3 regions of the Vibrio sp. 2433-A1 genome follow, and region 1 is predicted to be linked to each of the others. Evidence: predicted binding sites of a transcription regulator. Region 1 holds the regulator's gene; each other region holds the start of a gene.

What was found. Region 1 encodes MetJ, which represses methionine synthesis genes. Its sites were predicted from a motif close to TTAGACNTNTANANGTCTAA; they were not measured.
Region 2: a site for MetJ is predicted at 2,513-2,532, ahead of metA (homoserine O-succinyltransferase MetA). Genes of this name have one in related genera too.
Region 3: a site for MetJ is predicted at 2,165-2,184, ahead of metE (5-methyltetrahydropteroyltriglutamate--homocysteine S-methyltransferase). Genes of this name have one in related genera too.

Annotation. Positions count from the first base shown of each region.
Region 1 covers NZ_JBRESC010000024.1:47,156-54,177, reverse strand. The annotation lists gene ACU01J_RS18790 (bifunctional aspartate kinase/homoserine dehydrogenase II) at 1-790, opposite strand, end outside; gene ACU01J_RS18785 (O-succinylhomoserine (thiol)-lyase) at 790-1,956, opposite strand; gene metJ (met regulon transcriptional regulator MetJ) at 2,175-2,495, shown strand; gene ACU01J_RS18775 (malic enzyme-like NAD(P)-binding protein) at 2,604-3,881, opposite strand; gene rpmE (50S ribosomal protein L31) at 4,138-4,356, opposite strand; gene priA (primosomal protein N') at 4,638-6,839, shown strand.
Region 2 covers NZ_JBRESC010000016.1:27,272-34,293, reverse strand. The annotation lists gene rlmF (23S rRNA (adenine(1618)-N(6))-methyltransferase RlmF) at 1-453, shown strand, start outside; gene ACU01J_RS15890 (hypothetical protein) at 474-662, shown strand; gene pilW (type IV pilus biogenesis/stability protein PilW) at 659-1,357, opposite strand; gene metA (homoserine O-succinyltransferase MetA) at 1,549-2,490, opposite strand; gene ACU01J_RS15875 (AAA family ATPase) at 2,620-3,012, shown strand; gene ACU01J_RS15870 (DUF3859 domain-containing protein) at 2,991-3,428, shown strand; gene ACU01J_RS15865 (threonine transporter RhtB) at 3,551-4,117, shown strand; gene ACU01J_RS15860 (ABC transporter permease) at 4,184-5,308, opposite strand; gene ACU01J_RS15855 (ABC transporter permease) at 5,305-6,447, opposite strand; gene ACU01J_RS15850 (HlyD family secretion protein) at 6,462-7,022, opposite strand, start outside.
Region 3 covers NZ_JBRESC010000001.1:1,000-8,021, forward strand. The annotation lists gene metE (5-methyltetrahydropteroyltriglutamate--homocysteine S-methyltransferase) at 1-1,973, opposite strand, end outside; gene metR (HTH-type transcriptional regulator MetR) at 2,249-3,160, shown strand; gene ACU01J_RS00020 (DUF4250 domain-containing protein) at 3,198-3,398, opposite strand; gene ACU01J_RS00025 (hypothetical protein) at 3,485-4,165, opposite strand; gene ACU01J_RS00030 (EAL domain-containing protein) at 4,221-6,695, opposite strand; gene ACU01J_RS00035 (EAL domain-containing protein) at 6,750-7,022, opposite strand, start outside.

The DNA of each region.
Region 1 (7,022 bases):
TACGGCTGTGTAAAACCGGAGCTGCTAGACGTGCCAACTCACTGGCTTCATCTAAACGTAATAAAGGTAATAGACAGGCATCAGAGACTAAGCGAGGATCTGCGCTGTAAACACCGGCTACATCGCTCCAAATTGTCACTCGGCTTGCTTCGGCTAATGCACCGATTACTGTCGCTGAGTAATCGGAACCATTACGGCCAAGCAATACAGTATGGCCTTGGCTATCTTGAGCCATAAAGCCAGTAATGACGATACGATGGTGGGAATGTTGTGCTAAGACTTCTTTAATCAATGGATAAGACGTACCAAATTCAACCTCCGGCTGAGTGCCTGCTTCTGCGCGAAGAAATGCGCGCGCATCTTGAGCTACAGCAGGTAATTGGTTTTGATTTAGCAAAGCAGACAGTAAGCGTGATGACCACATTTCACCGTGACCAAGAACTGCTGCTTTTTCAGCTTCTGTGAGCGGATAGGTGAGTTCACCAAGGGTGCTAAATTCATCACGTAGGGGTGCTAGAAGTTGCTCGCGCTCTTCACCACTTAGCAGCGCTTCGACCAGTTCAATCTGAAATTGACGTAGGCTTTGAAGCTCTTCATGGGCAAGGCGGCCATCTTTACTCAACGCTTCTAAAAAGGCGATGAGGCGGTTAGTTGTTTTACCGGCCGCGGAGACCACAATTAGGTCATCAGGCTTTGAGTATTCTTTAAGTATTCCCACTACGCGGCGGTAGCACTCAGGGTCTGCTAAGCTGCTGCCACCAAATTTATGTAGCTGACGCTCGATAGACATTAGAATGCCTCCTTAGCTTTAGCAAATGCCTGTTGAAGGTCTTCAATTAAGTCATCTGCATCTTCTAAACCGACTGATAAGCGAAGCAGTTGTTGAGATACTCCTGCTTCGGCAAGTGCTTCTTCACCCATTGCACGGTGAGTCATAGAGGCAGGGTGGCAAATTAGGCTTTCTACACCACCAAGTGACTCGGCGAGTGAGAACAAAGCCAGTTCACCAACAAAGTATTTCAATTGTTCAAAGCTACCGGCGAACTCAAAACTGAGCATAGAACCAAAGCCTGACTGCTGCTTTTTAGCAATCTCGTGACCAGGGTGTTCCGGTAGGCTTGGGTGATAGATGCTACCAACTAACTCTTGAGTTTGTAGATAGCTTAAGATCTTACTTGAGCTTTCCTCGTGCACTTTCATACGCGCGCCTAAAGTGCGAATACCACGTAGCGTCATGTAGCTATCAAACGGTGTGCCCGTTGCGCCGATGCAGTTGCCCCACCAAGCTAGCTCTTCAGCATGCTCTTCAGTTTTAGTGATTACCACGCCACCAATCACATCAGAGTGGCCGTTGATGTATTTCGTTGTTGAGTGGATAACAAAGTCAGCGCCAAGCTCTAAAGGCTTTTGGAACACAGGTGTCAAAAAGGTGTTGTCGACAGCAACCAAAGCACCGACTTGTTTGGCTTGTTCACACACCTTCGCAATATCAACCACTCGTACGAGTGGGTTAGAAGGAGTCTCTAACAGAATTAATTTAGGCTTTTTCGCGATAGCGGCGGCGAAGGCTTGCTGATCGGATTGATCAACAAACTTGACTTTGAAATCACCTTTATTGGCACGGGTGTTAAATAGACGGTAAGTACCGCCGTAACAGTCATGCGGTGCCACGATAAGGTCATCTGGGCCTAAGAAAGCGGATACCCAAAGGTTAAGTGCTGAGGTGCCACAGTTGGTGACGACAGCGCCTTTACCAGACTCTAACTCGAACAGAGCGGTTTCAAGTAAACCACGGTTTGGGTTGCCTGAGCGGGTATAGTCGTATTTTGGTACTTCGCCAAATGCCGGGAAGCCATAGTTGGTCGATAGGTAGATTGGTGGAACCACTGCGTGATGCTGAGTGTCAGACTCGATACCAGTACGTACCGCGATTGTGGCTGGTTTGCGGGTGCTCATAAGTGTTTCCTTTCGAACTTTAGTGACTTCTAGTAGGGAATACGCTATACCTGTTGGTTGTTAGATATATGTTATTCCAATCGATATCTGTCCACTTTACTTGTCATTTTTGTGGCCGTCAACACTTCTAGACGTCTATATGTCTTTGCTTATGGCCATAAATCCCGCTAAAATTGCGTTTTCTAATTTCAAACATAAATATTTACAAAAGGTGCGCAATGGCAGATTGGAATGGCGAATACATAAGCCCATATGCTGAACATGGAAAGAAAAGCGAACAAGTAAAGAAGATTACCGTTTCTATTCCATTGAAAGTATTGAAGGTATTGACTGATGAGCGTACGCGTCGTCAGATTAATAACCTCCGCCACGCAACCAATAGCGAGCTATTGTGTGAAGCATTTCTTCATGCTTACACAGGCCAACCATTGCCGACGGATGAAGATTTACGTAAAGATCGCCCAGACGATATTCCTGCTGAAGTGAAAAAACTGATGACAGAGATGGGTATTGAATTCGAAGCGTTTGACGAAGAATAATAAAAACCACAAGCACCTTAGTTTTTCGCTGTGAGCCAATACTGAATAGATACAAAAAAACCGCTCTCCATTGGAGAGCGGTTTTTTATTGTCCATGATTAAAGCGGATTAGCTTGCCATGTAGTTTTCTGGCATCTCGATACGAGCAACACCTGAATCAACCGCTGCTTGAGCTACCGCTTTCGCTACGCGAGGCAGTAAACGCGAGTCCATTGGTTTTGGAATAATGTAACCAGGGCCGAACGAAAGCGCGTCAACACCTGCTGCTGCCAGTACTTCTGTTGGCACTTCTTCTTTAGCTAGTTGACGAATTGCATCCACCGCTGCCAGTTTCATTTCATCGTTAATTTCACTTGCGCGTACGTCAAGAGCGCCACGGAAGATGAATGGGAAACAAAGTACGTTGTTAACTTGGTTCGGGTAATCGCTGCGACCCGTACCCATGATTAGATCGTCACGCACTTCGTGAGCGAGTTCTGGCTTGATCTCTGGATCTGGGTTCGAACATGCGAATACAACAGGCTTGTCAGCCATTAGCTTAAGCGCTTCTGGTGACAGTAGGTTAGGACCCGATACACCCAAGAACAGATCTGCCCCTTCAATCACGTCTTCTAGCGTGCGCTTATCTGTGTTGTTAGCGAACAGTTGTTTATATTCGTTCAGGTCGTCACGACGAGTGTGAATGACACCCTTACGGTCAAGCATGTAGATTTTTTCGCGCATTGCGCCACATTTGATCAGTAGCTCCATACATGCAACAGCAGCAGCGCCAGCACCCAGACACACAATTGTTGCTTCTTCTAATTTTTTGCCTTGTAACTCAATCGCATTAAGCATACCGGCAGCCGTTACAATCGCCGTACCGTGTTGGTCATCGTGGAATACAGGTACATCACAACGCTCGATAAGCTGCTTTTCAATTTCAAAACAATCAGGTGCTTTGATGTCTTCTAGGTTAATACCACCAAAGGTGTCAGCGATGTTTGCCACAGTATCAACAAACTCTTCGATAGTGCGGTGTTTTACTTCAATATCAATTGAGTCTAAACCTGCAAAACGTTTGAATAGAAGTGATTTACCTTCCATTACTGGTTTTGATGCTAGAGGACCTAAGTTACCTAGACCAAGAATGGCAGTGCCGTTTGAGATAACTGCAACCATATTTCCTTTCGAAGTGTACTTGTAAACGTTATCGGCGTTTTGCGCGATTTCACGTACAGGTTCTGCCACGCCAGGGCTGTATGCTAGTGCGAGATCCTTAGCTGTTTCAGCTGGAGTCGTTAATGCGACAGCGATTTTTCCTGGTGTAGGGTAAGCATGGTAGTCCAGTGCTTGTTGGCGGAATTGTTCTTCTGGGGATAATTCTTGGAGATTGTCGTCTGACATGGGTGTAGGTACTCGTTATTAATTATAAATAATGGGGAAATCCATTTTAGAGTAACTAAGTCAAGCTGCAAAGGTCATAATGCGAGCTAAAGCAATAAAATGCGGTAAATAACTGGAGATAAGACCAGATGAATAGAGATATGGCTAGCGAATCTAAAATTTAGCAATAGATTACTCTGAAAAATAGCAATTTGGTCGGTAGCAGATAACAAAAAAGGACGCCTGAGCGTCCTTTTTTCCAATCAAGTCGAAGAAATTACTTCTTGCTTGAAAGAGCACCGAAACGCTTGTTGAAGCGATCAACACGGCCGCCTGTATCTACGATACGTTGCTTACCAGTGTAGAATGGGTGACATTTGTCACATACGTCTAGGTGGATAGAATCTTTAGCTAGAGTTGAGTTGAACTCGAAAGAGTTACCGCAAGAACAAGTAGCTTTGATTGCTTTGTATTCTGGGTGGATACCAGTTTTCATGGGAGAACCTCTAAATAGGCCGTGTCGCTATCCGAATCTGAGCCGGACACCACACGTAGTTAATAAAAAATTATCTTGGATACCGCTGCCATAAAGCGAGCCATATCCTAAGGCGCGATATAGTAATGAATACGTGCGTTAGGATCAACCGATTTGGAAACAAACTTGCTACTTTTTTAGCCGCTATTGTTTTTGGCAGACTTTTGCGCCTCTCTTTCCACTGCAAGGCTTTTCCCTTAGACTAATTATCGATTCCTTCCAGCGAGCTTTTTTGCCAAACAATGCGACCTTTGATAGCCCGAGTAGCGTTACCAGTGCCACTCGATAAACAGTTTGATTACCAGATTCCAAGCCACCTATTTCCCGTAATAGGTGGGCGAGTGTCGGTGCCTTTTGGTCGTCAGACGTTAGTGGGCGTGGTGACCGCGTTTGCCAATGAGTCTGAGTTTAGTCTTGATAAGCTCAAGCCGATTAAGCAAGTTCTCGATAGCCAACCAGTATGGCCTGAAAAGCTTTATTCGTTGTTGCTATGGTGTAGTCAGTTTTATCAGTACCCATTGGGAGACACTTTACTCAATGCGATGCCAAGTGCACTGCGTAAAGGCAAGCCTGCTGACTTTGCTACGCTGGTGGAGTGGCAACTGACCTCAGCAGGGCGCGATCAGTTAATGCAAGGCTTTGGTCGAGCGATTAAGCAAGCTAAGGTGATGCACATGCTTGAAGCAGGCGCGCTACCACATCAACGCTTTATTGATGAGGAAGTCTCCTCTTCGGTACTGAAATCACTCAGTGAAAAAGGTTGGATTGAGTCGCTTGAAACTAAACCAGTTATTCGGGATTGGCGTCAGAACGTTGAAGCCCATGTTGACAAGCCTAAACTCAACTCGGAACAAGCCATTGCAATTGCCACAGTAAATAGTGGTGAAGGGTTTGGCTGTTACCTGTTAGAAGGGGTGACGGGATCGGGTAAAACCGAGGTCTACTTAAACCTGATTAAACCCGTTTTGGAAAAAGGTCAGCAAGCCTTAGTTCTCGTGCCTGAAATAGGCCTAACCCCACAAACGATTAACCGTTTTAGAAAACGTTTTGAGGTTCCCGTCGAGGTGATCCACTCGGGGCTGAATGATACCGAACGTCTTAATGCTTGGCTTAGTGCCCGTGATAATGCCAGCGGTATCGTGATTGGTACCCGCTCTGCGTTGCTGACTCCTTTTGCTAACCTCGGCATCATTATTGTCGATGAAGAACATGACGCCTCGTATAAGCAGCAAGACAGCTTACGTTACCATGCGCGCGATGTAGCGGTGATGCGGGCTAATAAAGAGCAGATTCCAATTGTATTAGGTTCAGCAACACCGGCGTTAGAAACGCTACATAATGCCTTAGCCGGTAAGTACCATCATTTGGTGCTTTCATCTCGTGCTGGTAATGCGACACCGACCACCAATAAAGTCCTCGATGTGAAAGGCCTTTACCTTGAAAGTGGTCTATCAGCCCCTTTGATTGCCGAAATGCGTAAGCACCTTAAAGCGGGCAATCAAGTGATGCTGTTTCTCAATCGACGTGGTTTCTCACCTGCTTTGATGTGCCATGAGTGTGGTTGGATTGCAGAGTGTAAACGCTGCGATGCCTATTACACCTATCACCAATACAGCAATGAAATTCGCTGCCATCACTGTGGCTCTCAACAGCCGATCATTCACCAGTGCCAAGGTTGTGGTTCGACGCATCTAGTGACGGTAGGCGTAGGTACGGAGCAACTCGAAACCCAGTTGGCAGAGCTGTTCCCTGAATATAGAACCATTCGTATTGATCGCGACAGTACTCGACGCAAAGGCAGTTTAGAGAGTGCGCTCGGTGCGATCCGAAATGGGGAATATCAGATTCTAATTGGTACTCAGATGCTGGCTAAAGGTCACCACTTTCCAGACGTTACCCTAGTGGCACTTCTTGATGTTGATGGTTCGCTCTACAGTAGTGATTTTCGCGCCTCTGAACGTTTAGCCCAATTATTTATTCAGGTTGCAGGTCGAGCGGGGCGTGCGAGTAAGCCGGGTGAAGTGGTATTACAAACGCACCATCCAGAACACAGTTTATTGCAGGCTTTATTGACTAAGAGCTATCGCCATTTTGCCGACACGGCCTTGCAAGAAAGAAAATTAGCGCAACTACCACCGTACAGTTTCTTGACTCTGTTTCGAGCGGAAGCCAACCAGTCAGAAATGGTAGAAGAGTTTTTGCGTCAAGTTCGCCATACCTTGGAAGCTCATCCGTTGTTTGATGACTTTTGTCAGGTGTTGGGCCCAACACCTGCACCGCTAGCGAAAAGGGCAGGTAAGTACCGCTGGCAGCTCCTACTCCAGACTCAAAGTCGTCCAACGATGCAAAAGTTACTTGCAAGCGCTAAGCCTGTGATTCAAATGCTGCCACATGCAAAAAAAGTGCGTTGGACCCTTGATATTGAGCCACAAGATCTAAGTTGATTAAGTCAGTGAGAGCCAAAGTGAGAGTTGCACCAAACAGCTCTCTTTTGGCTTTTAATAAATGTATATGCAGATTTTTTTCATTTATTTGTGATTGAGATCTCTCACTGACTGCCTATTTTGTTAAATCTCCCGTAACTTTACTCTTTGAAATGAATACACTAGGTCATGTGCAAATAGTTT
Region 2 (7,022 bases), on a different contig from region 1:
ATTAAGCCGAACGAGTTTTACGATGTCACCACATGTAATCCTCCGTTCCATAAGTCTCTTCAAGAAGCGCAGCAAGGCACTGAAAGAAAAATTAATAACTTAGCGGCAAATAAGAACAAACGAAATCAAGTGGCACAGAAATCGAAGCCAACCAAGTCACCTATACTTAACTTTGGTGGACAAAAAGCCGAGCTTTGGTGTCCGGGTGGAGAAGCTGCCTTTATCAAGAATTTGGCGTTTGAAAGTCGAGATTTCTCCAAGCAGGTTTTGTGGTTCTCGACACTGATTTCCAAGAAAGAGAACGTACGTTGGATGCGCAAAAATCTAGAAAAAGTGGGCGCGAGTGAAGTGCGTATTATCGAAATGAGCCAAGGCCAGAAAGCCAGTCGTTTTATGGCGTGGACGTTTAAATCAGAAGCGGAACGCCAGCAATGGCTGAAGCTAAAAAGTTAATCGGATAGAGCGGAGGGCATATGGAGTTTGAAATTTATATGCCCTGTGAGCCTGCTTGGATTTGCGATAGCTTTCTAGCGCTATTTTCTGTTCTTTTGGCGATTGGGCTAGTGGCGTTTATCTATATCCTTTATAAGGAATACCGCCGTATCAATCGGGTAAAGAAGCGTAAAACGCAGCGGGATGCTTCTCGTAAAAATAAGCCTTAATATAACTGCTCTAATTGATCTCTATATTTATCTTCCAACACCTTGTTTCCCACTTTGTGCTCTAACTCGATGAGCAGATATAATGATGACTTTTTCACGCCATATCGTTGATGGAATCGTAAAAGTCTGATCCTAGCTTCTGTATACTCCTCATATTCAATCTCTAATTTGGCTAAGTTTAGCAATGATATAGGGCGATCTGGTTGGTGTGCCAAAGCGCTTTGAAAATACTCTTGAGCCCTTTGCTTATTTCCGGCTTTTAGCGAACAAAGCGCCGCGTTTTCATAACTCATCGGTATTAAGTAATAACTCGGCTGTTCAATTGCTTGGTTGAACAGAGCATCGGCTTGGTCATAGTGTTTCTGTTTACATAAAAACGTGCCGTAGTTGTTGAGTACATCGCCATTGTCTGGATGTTGCTTGAGAGCAGTGGAATACAAACTTTGCGCGGATTGAGTTTCGCCGACTTGCTCAAAGTAGTGAGCGAGTGAAAGCTGAGCTCGGTAATAGTTGGGATCATGTTGCAGGGCGATGTCGAAGTTTTCACGCGCCTTAATCATATTGCCTTGCTTAAGGTAGCCAATACCGAGCTCTATCCTTGCTTCAGAGCGTTCTCTAATAATATTTTTTGATGGTGCTTCGACAGTTATACAACCGTTTAGAAGCAGTGAAAGGGTGAGTAATACTAGGCGCATGGTTTGACTCATTGTGGATCGCAACGAGTAGTGTACGCCTTAAGTCCTATAGGTTGACTCTGTCGAGATCGGGATGCGACAGAGGTGGTCTATAGCCGTTAATCGTATGAAACAGAAGAATGAAAAAAGGCGCATTACGATGTGAGTAGCACCTTTTCTGACCTTGATTACCTAACTATTGGTGTAGGGAATCAATCATCTTTCGTGAAGTTTGCTTCGCTGAACTTATCCAGATCGTATGGCGTTTGTTGGTAAACGCAGTAGTTTAGCCAGTTTGAGAACAACAGATGACCGTGGCTACGCCAGCTTGCGCATGGTGGGTTGTCAGGGTTGTTATTTGGATAATAGTTAACTGGAATCGCAGGTTCCATGCCTTCACCAAGATCACGGATGTATTCGTTGTGCAGTGTATGCGAGTCATATTCAGGATGGCCAGTGACAAACACGTTACGTTTGTCTTTGGTTGCGGCTAAATAAACCCCTGCAACGTCTGACGTTGCCAAAACATCAAGATCGGTGTGCTCTGCTAAGTATTCTGGAGAGAAGTCAGCATAGCGGCTGTGTGGCGCTAAGAAAGTATCGTCAAAGCCTCTCAGAACTGGGTGATAAGGTTTGTGGATCTTATGGTGGTAAACACCGGACAGCTTCTCTTTGCGTGTACGTTTAGGTAAATCGTAAAGGAGTTTTAGCCCTGCCTGCGCCGCCCAACAAACATAAAGTGTTGAGGTGACGTGGTCTTTAGCCCAGTTCATGATGGTTTGCAGGTGGTCCCAATAAATGACATCTTCAAACTGAACAAGGCCTAGTGGGGCACCGGTAATGATAAGGCCATCAAAATTACGCTCTTTGACCATCTCAAACTGGCGATAAAAGTTATCTAAGTGCTCAGTTGGCGTATTTTTACTAGGGCGATTATCAATACGCAGTAGTTCGATATCGACTTGTAATGGACTGTTAGATAACAAACGTAAGAATTGAGTTTCCGTCTCAATTTTCTTAGGCATAAGATTGAGGATCAAAACCTTAAGTGGACGGATTTCCTGAGTGGATGCACGAGATTCTGACATCACGAAGATGTTTTCAGTGCGTAATACGTCTGATGCGGGTAGTTGATCGGGGATCTTAATTGGCACAGCTTACTCCCTAAGTGTTATTATGGACGTCTATACTTCTAAACTTAACGTAATCAGAATGAGATGTCGATAGCAATTTTAGTCTCATTTGTATTAATATTCGGCTACCGATATCTATTCAACGTTACTATGACTGCGAAACTGACCCTAATCCGAGGCCTTCCCGGCTCAGGGAAAAGCACCTTAGCCAAGACGTTAGAAGTCGACCACTTTGAAGCGGATATGTATTTCGTTGATGCCGATGGTAATTATTGCTTTCAAGCAGATAAAATCGCGGAAGCGCACCAGTGGTGCCAATTGATGACGGAACAATCCCTATCAAATAATAATAATGTCGTGGTTTCCAATACCTTCGTAAGGCGTTGGGAAATAATGCCTTATTACAAAATGGCTAAGCGCCTTGGGACAGAATTTGAAGTGATTGAGTGCCATAAAAACTATGGCAATGTTCACGGTGTTGAGCCTCATGTTATTGAAACAATGAAGAAAAGGTGGCAAGAATGGCGAAGCGAAGCCCAGTAGTAGAAATGCTCTCTTACGGCATTTATAAAGAGTGGGATTCTAAGTCTAAGTACCTACCAAAGATTCAAGAGTTCACAACCAAAGTGCCCGCCGATGAAGAAATAGAATTTGGCTATATCGTCAATATCAAAAAGGCCAAGGGTGAAGTCATTGAGTTTTGTATTGAACACCCAGGGATTAGAGGCAAAAAAGGACAGCTCTTAGAGCCGTTTACTGGTGAACTGCACGTCGGAAGTAATGATTGGGATTTCTATCTCGGCGATACTATCCAGCTACTTGACCCTATTGATGGGTATGAATCCAATATTGGTAAGTGGCGCATGACAATTATGCTCAATGGTTCCCTCATATCAGATAAAGCATTCGACGTGTATGCTAGGGATGAAGGGGAGTTTTGGAAAAAGCGCGGGTTCTAGATAATTCGAATATTATGTTCAGAAATCTATTTGGCTAAAGGTGTCTATTGACGTTGCCGGTGATGATTTCAATGGCTCACCATTGTGGTTTGATACCAAATTACTTGAGGAAGATTTGTTTAATGCACACACTTGTTCGAATTCTATTTGTCCTGACTGCTCTAATTGCGCTGATTGTGGTTGCCGTGGCCTGGAACACCATACCACAACTAAAATTTGTCGAAAAAAGTATGCAATGGAAATGGAACTGGTTTTACTTCGAACCGTTTTCTAATGGTATTCAAACCACACGTACACGAGACACAAAGCAACTTCTATTGAGACGCGTCTATTTGAAATATTCTACAGTCGTTTTTGTGAGTACCACATTTGACAATAAATTCGAAGTGGATGTCGTCAACCAAACCTTGTGTAAGCCACAGAGCAGTAAGTGGGTATTGGTTTCCATTAATGAACAGCCTATGTCTCGCGTGCCAATGGTGTGTGATAGTTCGGGTGAAACGTACACCTATCAATTTATAAGTAATAAACTGCGAGCACTTGAGTTTCGTATCGACGATAACTCTATTCATGAAAACTTTATGTTATGGCCAATTTCTGAAATTAAAGCAGATCAGTTTAAACAGCAGCACGCTTCATTTTTCGGTAGCCAAAATGATGATGAAGAGTATCAATGGCTCAGAGATTGATGTAAGTCTACCCTTATAGGGAGTTATGTCGTTAATACAGCCATTTATCTCTAATACATCAAAATATTAGTTTTTTGTATTAAAGGACATCCAAGCGATGGCTGTCCAGCCTATTGCTTGAAGCCACAACAAGCTATATTGGTTGGCAATGCTTGGCCATTCTCCGCCCATTTGATTGAGTCTAAGGAAGCCTTGAATAGCCGGCGTACTTGGGAACAACTGTGATAGCCAAACAATCGGTGTTGGTATCGCTTCAATCGGCCATATAAAACCCACGCTAAAAATAAGTGGCATAGAGCTGATTAATACAACTAAGGTGACCAACTCTCTTCGCGGTGTAATGTTGCCAAGCCAGATTCCAATAGCGCTAGAGGTGATTAAAAATGGCAGTAGTAGGGTGAGTAGATCGCCAATCTTAGCAAGTTGATTGACGCCATGCATTGTAAAGCTAGCCCCAAAATAGTAACAGCTCAGTACGTAGTAGATAGCAACAAGGACGCCTATTCTTACGGTGAGAAGTTTCAAGGGCGATACTTGGTTCCAATACCCATTGCCGTGCTTTTGAGTACCGCCGACTAAGCCTGCCGCCATCGCAAGGGTCTGCTGTAAAATCAGTACAAACACTGCGGGAACAACATAATCGACATAACCCATACGCGGGTTAAAGGTCGGCTTTAAGTTCAGTTTTGTCGCTGCGTATTGTTCACTGGCTAATGATAAAGGCTGACCGTCGAGCACTAGCTTAGCGACCGTCGTCTGAGCCGCTAATGTTCCGCCGGCTTTTGCTAATCCTTCGACAATAGTGCCGTATACCAAGAAATAGGATGCATCGCCCGCGTAAGCAAGAGTCGGACTTTTTCCAAGCATTAAATCTTTATAGAAGTGCTCAGGTATGACCAAAATCCCGCTAACTTTACCAGATAGGAACGCTTGGCGAGCTGCCTCGATACTGTAGTCACGCTGAACTACTTTAACCTGCGGTGTCGCATCAACCATTCGCTCTAGCTTAAAACTGGTTTGGCTGTTGTCGAGGTTAACAATACTGATTTCTTGCTCTCGCGGAGTCTGGTGACTGTATGGGAGTGGATAGAGAAAAGAGTAAAACAATACTCCACCAAACACGGTTAACGCTACTACAGGGTTTGCGACAATTGCTTTGATCTCGGACTTAATCAATTCGATGATGGTCATTTTGTTACCTCATTCGTTAGATGCTTTTTGATCAGTGCGAAGGTAAGAAGCAAAGGTAAGGCATAGCCAAACATTGGGAGTAGGTGACTAAGAGACGTTGTCCATGCTTGACCGTAGCTAACTTGGCTCACTTGGACTTCAATATAGTGACTGATTGGCAGCAGGCTGCGCCACATCTGCGCAAGACTACTCATGTCGGTCACGGGAAAGGTGATGCCCATAAATGCGAAGCTTGGTGCGGTGAATGCGCCAGCGAAGCTCATTGCGCGAGCGGCGTCCAAGGTCAAAAAGAAAAACACACTGCCCATCACCATACACGCAAGAATCGTCGCTGATTGCCCAATCACGAGCGTTATAAAGCTCCCGTTCATCGGCCATTTAAATCCTAGATAGAACCAGCATAAAAAGCCGAAACCTTGCAGCGCAAATACCCAATAGTAAGGTGCGAGTGTAGAAAATAGGCTTCGAATTGGCTGCGTTGCCAACCAAGGTGATAGTCGGCGGTCCCTTAAATTGGCCGCTAAGATTAGAATCGTGGTGACCACTATCACTATCTGCCACAGAGCCGGAATGATCGCTGAGACTAAAAACTGCGCGTAATTCGAGTTCTTATTAAATAGCGGAGTAATTTGGGTGCGCACCGGAACTGCGTTACCCATGGCAGACAGTAAGGTTGAGTTACCGGCAGCAAGGCCTTTCATCGTGCTTAGCTCTGCGTTAAATGTGCCTTGGGCTTGCAAAAACGCTGAATTTAACAGTTTTCCGATTAAGATCATCTGGCTGTTGTAGAACACACTGACTTGAGGCGCTAACTGCTTGTAGATCTCTTCATCGAACCGAGAGGGAATCACTGCATAGGCATAGATATCCCCTTGGATAAGCGCTTGCTCTGCTTGATGAACGTCAGCAAATGCAGTGCTAACGTGCATCGCGGGCGTCGCATCGTAATAGCGCACCAATCTGTGTGAAAGGGTACTTGACGAAAGGTCAACGACGCCAACGGGCAAATCGCGAGCAACACCTTGTGAAAAGATTGCCCAAATCATTACGGCTAGCAGCAGAGGGATCCAAGTTAAACTTGATAGCAGCCATTTATCTCGGCGAATGATATCCAGTTGAGAGGTTGGGTTAGTATGCATAATTGCTGATGCGCTTAGTTGATTTCAACCGCGAGGCTCATTCCCATACGAAGACCGCTTTGTGGCTCAGTAGGGCGCGCTTCCACTTCAAATGTTCTTAGGTCAAAACCTTGTGAGGCATCAGTTGAACGCCAAGTTGCAAAATCACCCATGACTGCCACATGGCTCACTTTAAACTCGATGGTTTTGTCTAAAGCAGGAAGGTAGGCATCGAAAGTTTGGCCTTTTTCGAAATACTTAAGCTGATCTTCACGCACATTAAGCATTGCCCACGAGTCTTGAGTGTCAATGACAGTAACGACCGGGAAACCTTGTGGTGCAAGCTCGCCACTTTGCAACAGAACCTGAGAAACTTCACCGCTAAACCAACTTTTAATCGTGGTATCTTGGGCGTACGCTTCTACTTCCGCTACCGCACCTGCGGCCATACGTGCTTTCTCAGCAGCGGCAAGTTTAGTTTCGCTACGCGCGCCTTCTTCGGCCATCTTATACATTTGAAGCGCTGCGCTTTCAGTATATTTAGCTGCTTGCCACTGGGTTTTGGCCTCGTCGCGTTTCTGCTCGGCGATAACGCC
Region 3 (7,022 bases), on a different contig from region 1:
GAATCAATGATTTCATTGAACTCTGAGTAACACATATGAGTATGGATTTGTGTTTCTGGTTTTGCACTCGCTGCTGAGATCTTAAATGCATCTACCGCCCACTCTAAATACGCTTTGTGGTCACGTTTTTTCAAAGGTAAGCCTTCGCGTATTGCAGGCTCGTCAATTTGGATAATGTTGATACCCGCGTCTTGCAAGTCTGACACCTCGTCACGCAGAGCCAATGCCAGCTGATCAGCAATTTGTTTGCGGGTAATATCTTCACGCGGGAAGGTCCAACACAGAATCGTAACTGGGCCTGTCAGCATGCCTTTCATCTGTTTTGAAGTTAATGATTGCGCGTAAGTAGACCACTCAACCGTGATCGGCTTTTCACGTTCAATATCGGCAACCACGATTGCAGGCTTCACGCAGCGAGAACCATAGCTTTGCACCCAACCAAACTTGGTGGTTTGGAAACCGGCTAAGTTTTCTGCAAAGTACTCCACCATGTCATTTCGCTCGGCTTCACCGTGCACTAGTACATCGAGATCCAGTGCTTCTTGGCGCTTTACCGCGTCTGCAATATGTCCTTTTAGTGCCGCTTGATACTCTTGATCAGGCAACTTTCCGCTGCGATAAGCATTACGTTGAACTCGGATTTCACTCGTTTGAGGAAAAGAACCAATGGTCGTGGTCGGGAACAGAGGGAGACCAAGCACTTCGTTCTGATGCGCTGCACGTTCTGCATATGGTGCACTTCGCTCAGCCAGTGACTTAGTGATGTTATTTAAACGAGCTTGCACCTGAGGTTTATTCACATGTGTTGCCGTCTTACGAGCCTGAATTGGCGTGCTGTAAGTATCACAGGCTAGGAGCGCTTCTTGGCTACCATCCAACGCTTTTCCGAGTAACGCCACTTCGGTCACTTTTTGTTTCGCAAACGCAAACCAACTTTGAACTTCGTCGCTTAAATCGGGCTCTAGGTCTAAATCTACCGGGCTATGCAGCAGTGAACACGAACTTGCCACCCAAAGCTTGTCACCTAGTTTCTCTTTCAATGGTTTCAGTAGTTCAAGTTGCGCACTTAAATCTGCTCGCCACACATTACGGCCATTGACCACACCTGCAGAAAGTACCCAGTTGCTTGGTAACTTCGCCACAACCTGTTCTAGTTGCTCAGGAGAAGCAGACAAATCAATATGCAGGCCATCGACTGCCAGTTCGACAATTTTATCGATTGAGTCGGCCACTGAATCAAAATATGTGGTCAGTAACACTTTGACATCGCTACGAATCACCTGATACGCCAGCTTAAATGAGTCTAACCAAGGTTTGTCCAATTCAAGCGCTAAAATAGGCTCATCGATCTGCACCCACTCAACACCTTGCTTGGCGAGTTTCGCCAGAATCACTTGGTAGGCAGTCAACAAACGTGGCAACAATGACAGTCGGTCAAAGCCTTCTTCAACTTCTTTACCTAGGTATAAATAGCTCAAAGGGCCAAGCAGTACTGGTTTTACATTGTGACCCGCTTTAACTGCTTCATTCACCTCTTCAAACAACTGTGGCCAACTCACTTCAAAGCTATCGTCTTTGCTGAACTCAGGAACAATATAGTGATAGTTAGTGTTAAACCACTTAGTCATGTCTGATGCGGCATGACCACTGCAATCACAGCTCGCTTGAGCCTGACCGCGACCGACCTTGAACAGGGTATCAAGATCTGGGAAGCCGTTTTGGTGACGCTTAGGCACATGCCCAAGTAACAGTGTCGTGGTTAAGACATGGTCATACCAAGCAAAATCACCCGCGGCGACAAAGTCTAGACCCGCATCAGCCTGAGTTTGCCAGTTCTTATTTCGCAGCTCGCTGCCGACAGATTTCAGTTCAGCTTGGCTAATTTCTCCGCGCCAATATTTCTCAAGGGTAAATTTCAGCTCTCGTTTTTCACCAATACGAGGGTATCCAAGTATGTGCGTTGTTGTAGTCATTGTGTTCATCCTTAATTCTGCAAGTTCAAATGTTTTATGCTGTTCAGCCCATCACCTAGGATATCTGGATGGCTAAACTATCTCGCTAAACCGGACATTCGACAATCGACAAATATTCAACTTGTTTATTAAAAATCTTCATGATGATTTATCTCTCAATCACTTAACTAATAATCAACTCTCTTGAAATTTTAGACGTCTAGATGTTTACACACCTACAAAAACACGTTAGGTTAATAATATTCATGCTTAAACAGTCTGACTGAAGGGAATTCATGATAGAGCTAAAGCACTTACGAACACTCACCACACTCAGAGACACAGGGTCACTCACGGCAACTGCGACGGCCTTGCACTTGACTCAATCAGCCCTCTCTCACCAAATTAAAGATTTGGAAGCTCGAATTGGCGGGCAACTGTTTTTGCGTAAAACCAGACCGGTTAAGTTCACGTCGGAAGGAGAGATCTTACTTAAGCTTGCTGATGACGTGCTGCCGAGATTAGCCAAAGCAGAGAATGAGATTGCTAGCCTCAAAGAGGATGTGAACGGTCGATTGCACATGGCAATTGAGTGCCACTCTTGCTTCCAGTGGTTGATGCCAGCGCTTAAAGAGTACCAGGTTGCTTGGCCGAGTGTGACGCTCGACTTTTCATCAGGCTTTGGCTTTGAGCCTTTGCCAGCTTTAATGGCAGGTGAACTGGATCTGGTTATCACCTCGGACATTCAGCCACGTTCTGAAATGCATTATGAGTCGCTGTTTGATTTCGAAATGCGCTTAGTGACATCCATCTCACACCCATTAGCTGGAAAAAAGTGTATCGAGCCAGAGGATCTTGCCGATCAAACTATGCTCTCCTACCCTGTGCAGAAAAACCGCTTAGATGTGGTAAAGCACTTCTTACAACCCGCTGGCATTGAGCCCGCTAAATGGAAACAGGCAGATAATACGTTGATGCTAATTCAAATGGTTTCTGCTGGGTTAGGTGTAGCGGCTTTGCCGAACTGGGCAATCAGTGAGTTTTCGAGGCAAGGCTTAATAAGTAGTATTCCGCTCGGCAATGGCTTATGGCGTCGTTTATTTGCTGCGACGCGTCATGCGGACAAGGATAAACGCTATTTGCAGGCTTTCTTTAATACCGCAAGACAGCAATCTCAAAGTCACCTTGATGGGATTAAAACTGTTTAGGCAGAACATTAAAAAGGAGGCCGAAGCCTCCTTTTTGTTATCTCTCATAAGATTTGAACTGATTGGTCAATGAGTCGTATTGATAACCCAACACGTCTAGCTTACCAATCACGCCTTCTACATCCATTTCATACATAGAAACAAGCTCTTCAAAACTATCACATTCTAGACGCAGCTTTTCATTCACTATGCCTAACAAGATAATGCTATCAAAGTTGCCTACATTGCTCAGGTCCATCGCAGCCTCCTATTCCACATCTACTCTTACAATAGTAGACGCAAATTCACCGCCTTGAAGTGAGCTAGCTTCAAACTCTAAGTTGATTACAGGACAAATAGAGCCTGATTAGATGTTGCAGATAGAAGCAAAAAGACTAGAGCGATGGCAAGCTGACCTTTGTTGATCTCCTTCGATGCAAGCAAGTGCCAAGACCATGCAACAATAGCAGTAATTAGCAATGCAAAGCTGGTTAGCAAAGGCTGAGTCACAGAAGTAAGTACGTCACTCTCTAGGCCATATGCTTTAAGTAATACAGCTAATGACGTCATCATTGCCGCAACTACACCGGTGAAAGGCAGTAAGCGATGAAACGCCTGTAAGCGTGTACGGGCAATGGTTAGTAACAGATGGGCTAATAGAGCACCAAGCAGAAAAACTTGGAATAAAATACTTAAACTCGCTGCAATAGACGTTTGTGCGCCAATTTCAATACCAACATAGGCCAAAGCAAGACCATTGGCGAGATACATCACCCAAATTGGGCCTTGGTCACGTGTCTTCTTGGTTTGCACTTGAGAATAAAAATAGGCAATAGCAAACACCACCATCATGGCTTCAATTCGCAGTGACGCCACCGCAAGCCAAAGTATCGCTAGTGAAGGCAACATTTTATGGATACGGCCTCGCTGACCGGGACAAATATCGCCTTTAACAAGAATAAGGGTCAAAAGAAGTTGAGCGCCCAATAACATTGGCGCAAACACGGCAAGTAGCTGCTGGATCATGGTGTCATCAAACTAAAATTATTACTGGCTGCGGATAATAGCAGACTGGTCGATTTTAGCTATCAGTGAAGTAAGAGATTATATCTTGGTGGGTCACAAGACCGAGATAATCCCCCACCGAATTGACGACAAGCCAAGGCGGCCTAATTCCTTGTTTTAATGTTTCAGAAACTTGGTCATTGTTTTCTTCTAGGGTCAAAGTATGGATATTTCGTCGCATAACCTGATTTAATGTTTTACGACTATTTACAATGTCATTGCGGGTTTCAAACTTGGTTCCCGCTGTTGGCGAAAGATGTAAGTTCACTTCCTCTAACCCCACCACACCCACACACACATTACGATCTAGAACCGGAATCACTTCCAAATTGTATTGCTCGGAGGTAAGTAAGGAGCGCGCTCTTTCTACCGTATCATCGGGTGATAAACAGGGCAGGTGCATCTGAGTAATACCCAGTATATTGGACTTCAGTTTGCGACCTTTTCCAGAAAGGAACTGTTCTAGGTCTTCACAGTAATCCCAGGCCTTTTCTAGGTCATGAATAGGCAATGGTTTTGAGAAGTAATACCCCTGGATGTAATCAACCCCTAACGAGCAAACCGCTTCAAGTTCATTTCTGGTCTCTACACCTTCAGCCACCACTTTAACATTGAGCGTATGAGCCAATTGCGTAATCATTTTGACTATATAGTATTTGTTAGTCCCTTCCATAAGGTTAGTAACAAACTCTTTATCAATTTTAATCACGTCAAAATTACTATCACTCAAATAGGAAAATGAGCTGTACCCAGTACCGAAATCATCAATTGCGACCTGCACCCCTCGGCGGCGAATATTTCTTATCAAAGAAGACTGACGAGATTCGCTATCAAAATAAGCACTTTCGGTTAATTCAATGGTCACGGTTTCTGGTCGTTTAGCGTATTTATGAACTAACGAATCCGCGCTTGCGAGCACTTCATCCGTATCCAACTTGGTATTGAGGGAGCGATTTATCGTCACACCTAAGTGCTGACCAAATCGTTCTTGAATATGGTTAAGGTCTTGCAGCGCTCTTTGCCCCACACACCAATCTAAATCGGCAACCAAATCTAAGTCTTCGGCAATGTTGACCATCTCTTGGGTATTCAACATCTGACCATTTGGCCCTTTAAATCGACTCAATGCTTCAAATTTCACCACGTCCCAATTTTTGGTATCGACTATCGGTTGATAATACACCTCGATATCTTTGGTCTTGATGGTTTTTTCTGCCCATTCCTCAAGCTCTTTTCTCCGCAGTACTTGTTTATGTAGTACCCCGTGATAAAAGGTAATTTGCCCCCGACTCATTACACTATGCTCTAACATCGCTTGAACAGAATGAGCCACCAGCAGTTTGGGATCATGGGTATCTTGACCTAAAACAGAGACACCAATGTGACCTGACATGATTGCATTGTAAATCTGAGTGCCGACATGATGGTTGATCGATGAAAAAAGGCGTCGTATCGCTTGGTGGATCATCCGTACTTGAGACGGGCCTTTGACTTTGTTGCATTCAACGCAAGCAACAAAGTGGTTACTGCCCAAATATCCTACCTCGACCGCTTGCGGCTCTTTGGTCAGGTGTTCGGATAAAAGCGCTTTCAACTCAAAGTCTTCTGTGTGATCAAATGGAGGTTGAAAGGCAACCACCATGGTCACCTTCTCCCTTCCTTCACGTTGGCTTCGATAGGTGACAGCACGGATAAATTGCGTTTGAGTCGGCAGTTGAGTCAGTAGCTCGACACCTCCATGTTCGACATCTTCAATGCGGTAGATATTATTGGAAAGATCGAGTAATACGGCGACATAAAAGATGCCCTCTTCAAGCATGATACGCTGAATCGTCACATCTTGAGGATAGGCTCGGCCTTGCGCACTTTGCAGTAATATCACCCCAGACCAATGGCCTGATTGCTCAATCTCACACCAAATCTTAGTGTAAAAGTTGGCGCTATGCCGATCGGATTGCAATGACGCAAAAGGCTGCCCTTTTAACTCTGAGTTCGCGTACCCCGACAGAGAGAGGAAGTTATCATTGCAGACGATAATGCTGCGTTCTGCATCAATTAATAACACCCCATGATGGGCATTATTGAACAACTGACCAAATAAAGCGCCAATACTCAGAGCAGTCGCTTGAAAGAAAAATAACGGGGTGAGATGCCCAGATGCCAGCTTCCCGTCATCGGTTTGAAAGGTCATTTCAACATAGCAGCATTGATCGCTTTCCAATCTCAAGCAGCAATTAAAACGCTGAGAACCCATTTGCGGCTTAAGATTGGTCAACTTTTCTAATATGATAGTTTGATCGTGATAGCTCATGCACGGCAGTAAAACGTTACCCGTCAGTAAAGGTAAATCTGCATTAAGCACACTCCGGCAGCGTTCTACATCAATATCCAGTCGATGCTTGGCAATATCCCACCGCCATTCGATGGACAAATGATGAGAATACCGCGACAAAGCCGGAATACTGGTGCTAGAGCCTTGCACTTGAGCCATCTATTGCCTCTTTAGTTTAGCTGTAACTACTACTAAAGATTAGAACAATAGTGGCTAACTGACATAACTATTATTAACCAAACACTTCAAGGCTGACTTCTGGCTGACTAAGCCTTTAAACTGACCTTTGTCGTCAACCAAACACCAAGGAAAAGGCCTATCATTCGCGACCAATTGAGCAATTTCCACCTGAGGTGTCTGCCAATGCAAGATCGTCACAATTGGCTGCATGATTCTATTTGCTGGTTTATTCCAATAGGCGTTTTCTTTGTTTGATTCTAAATCTGTCCCCATGTTGGGAGTAAGGTGCAGATTGATGCTTGGTAG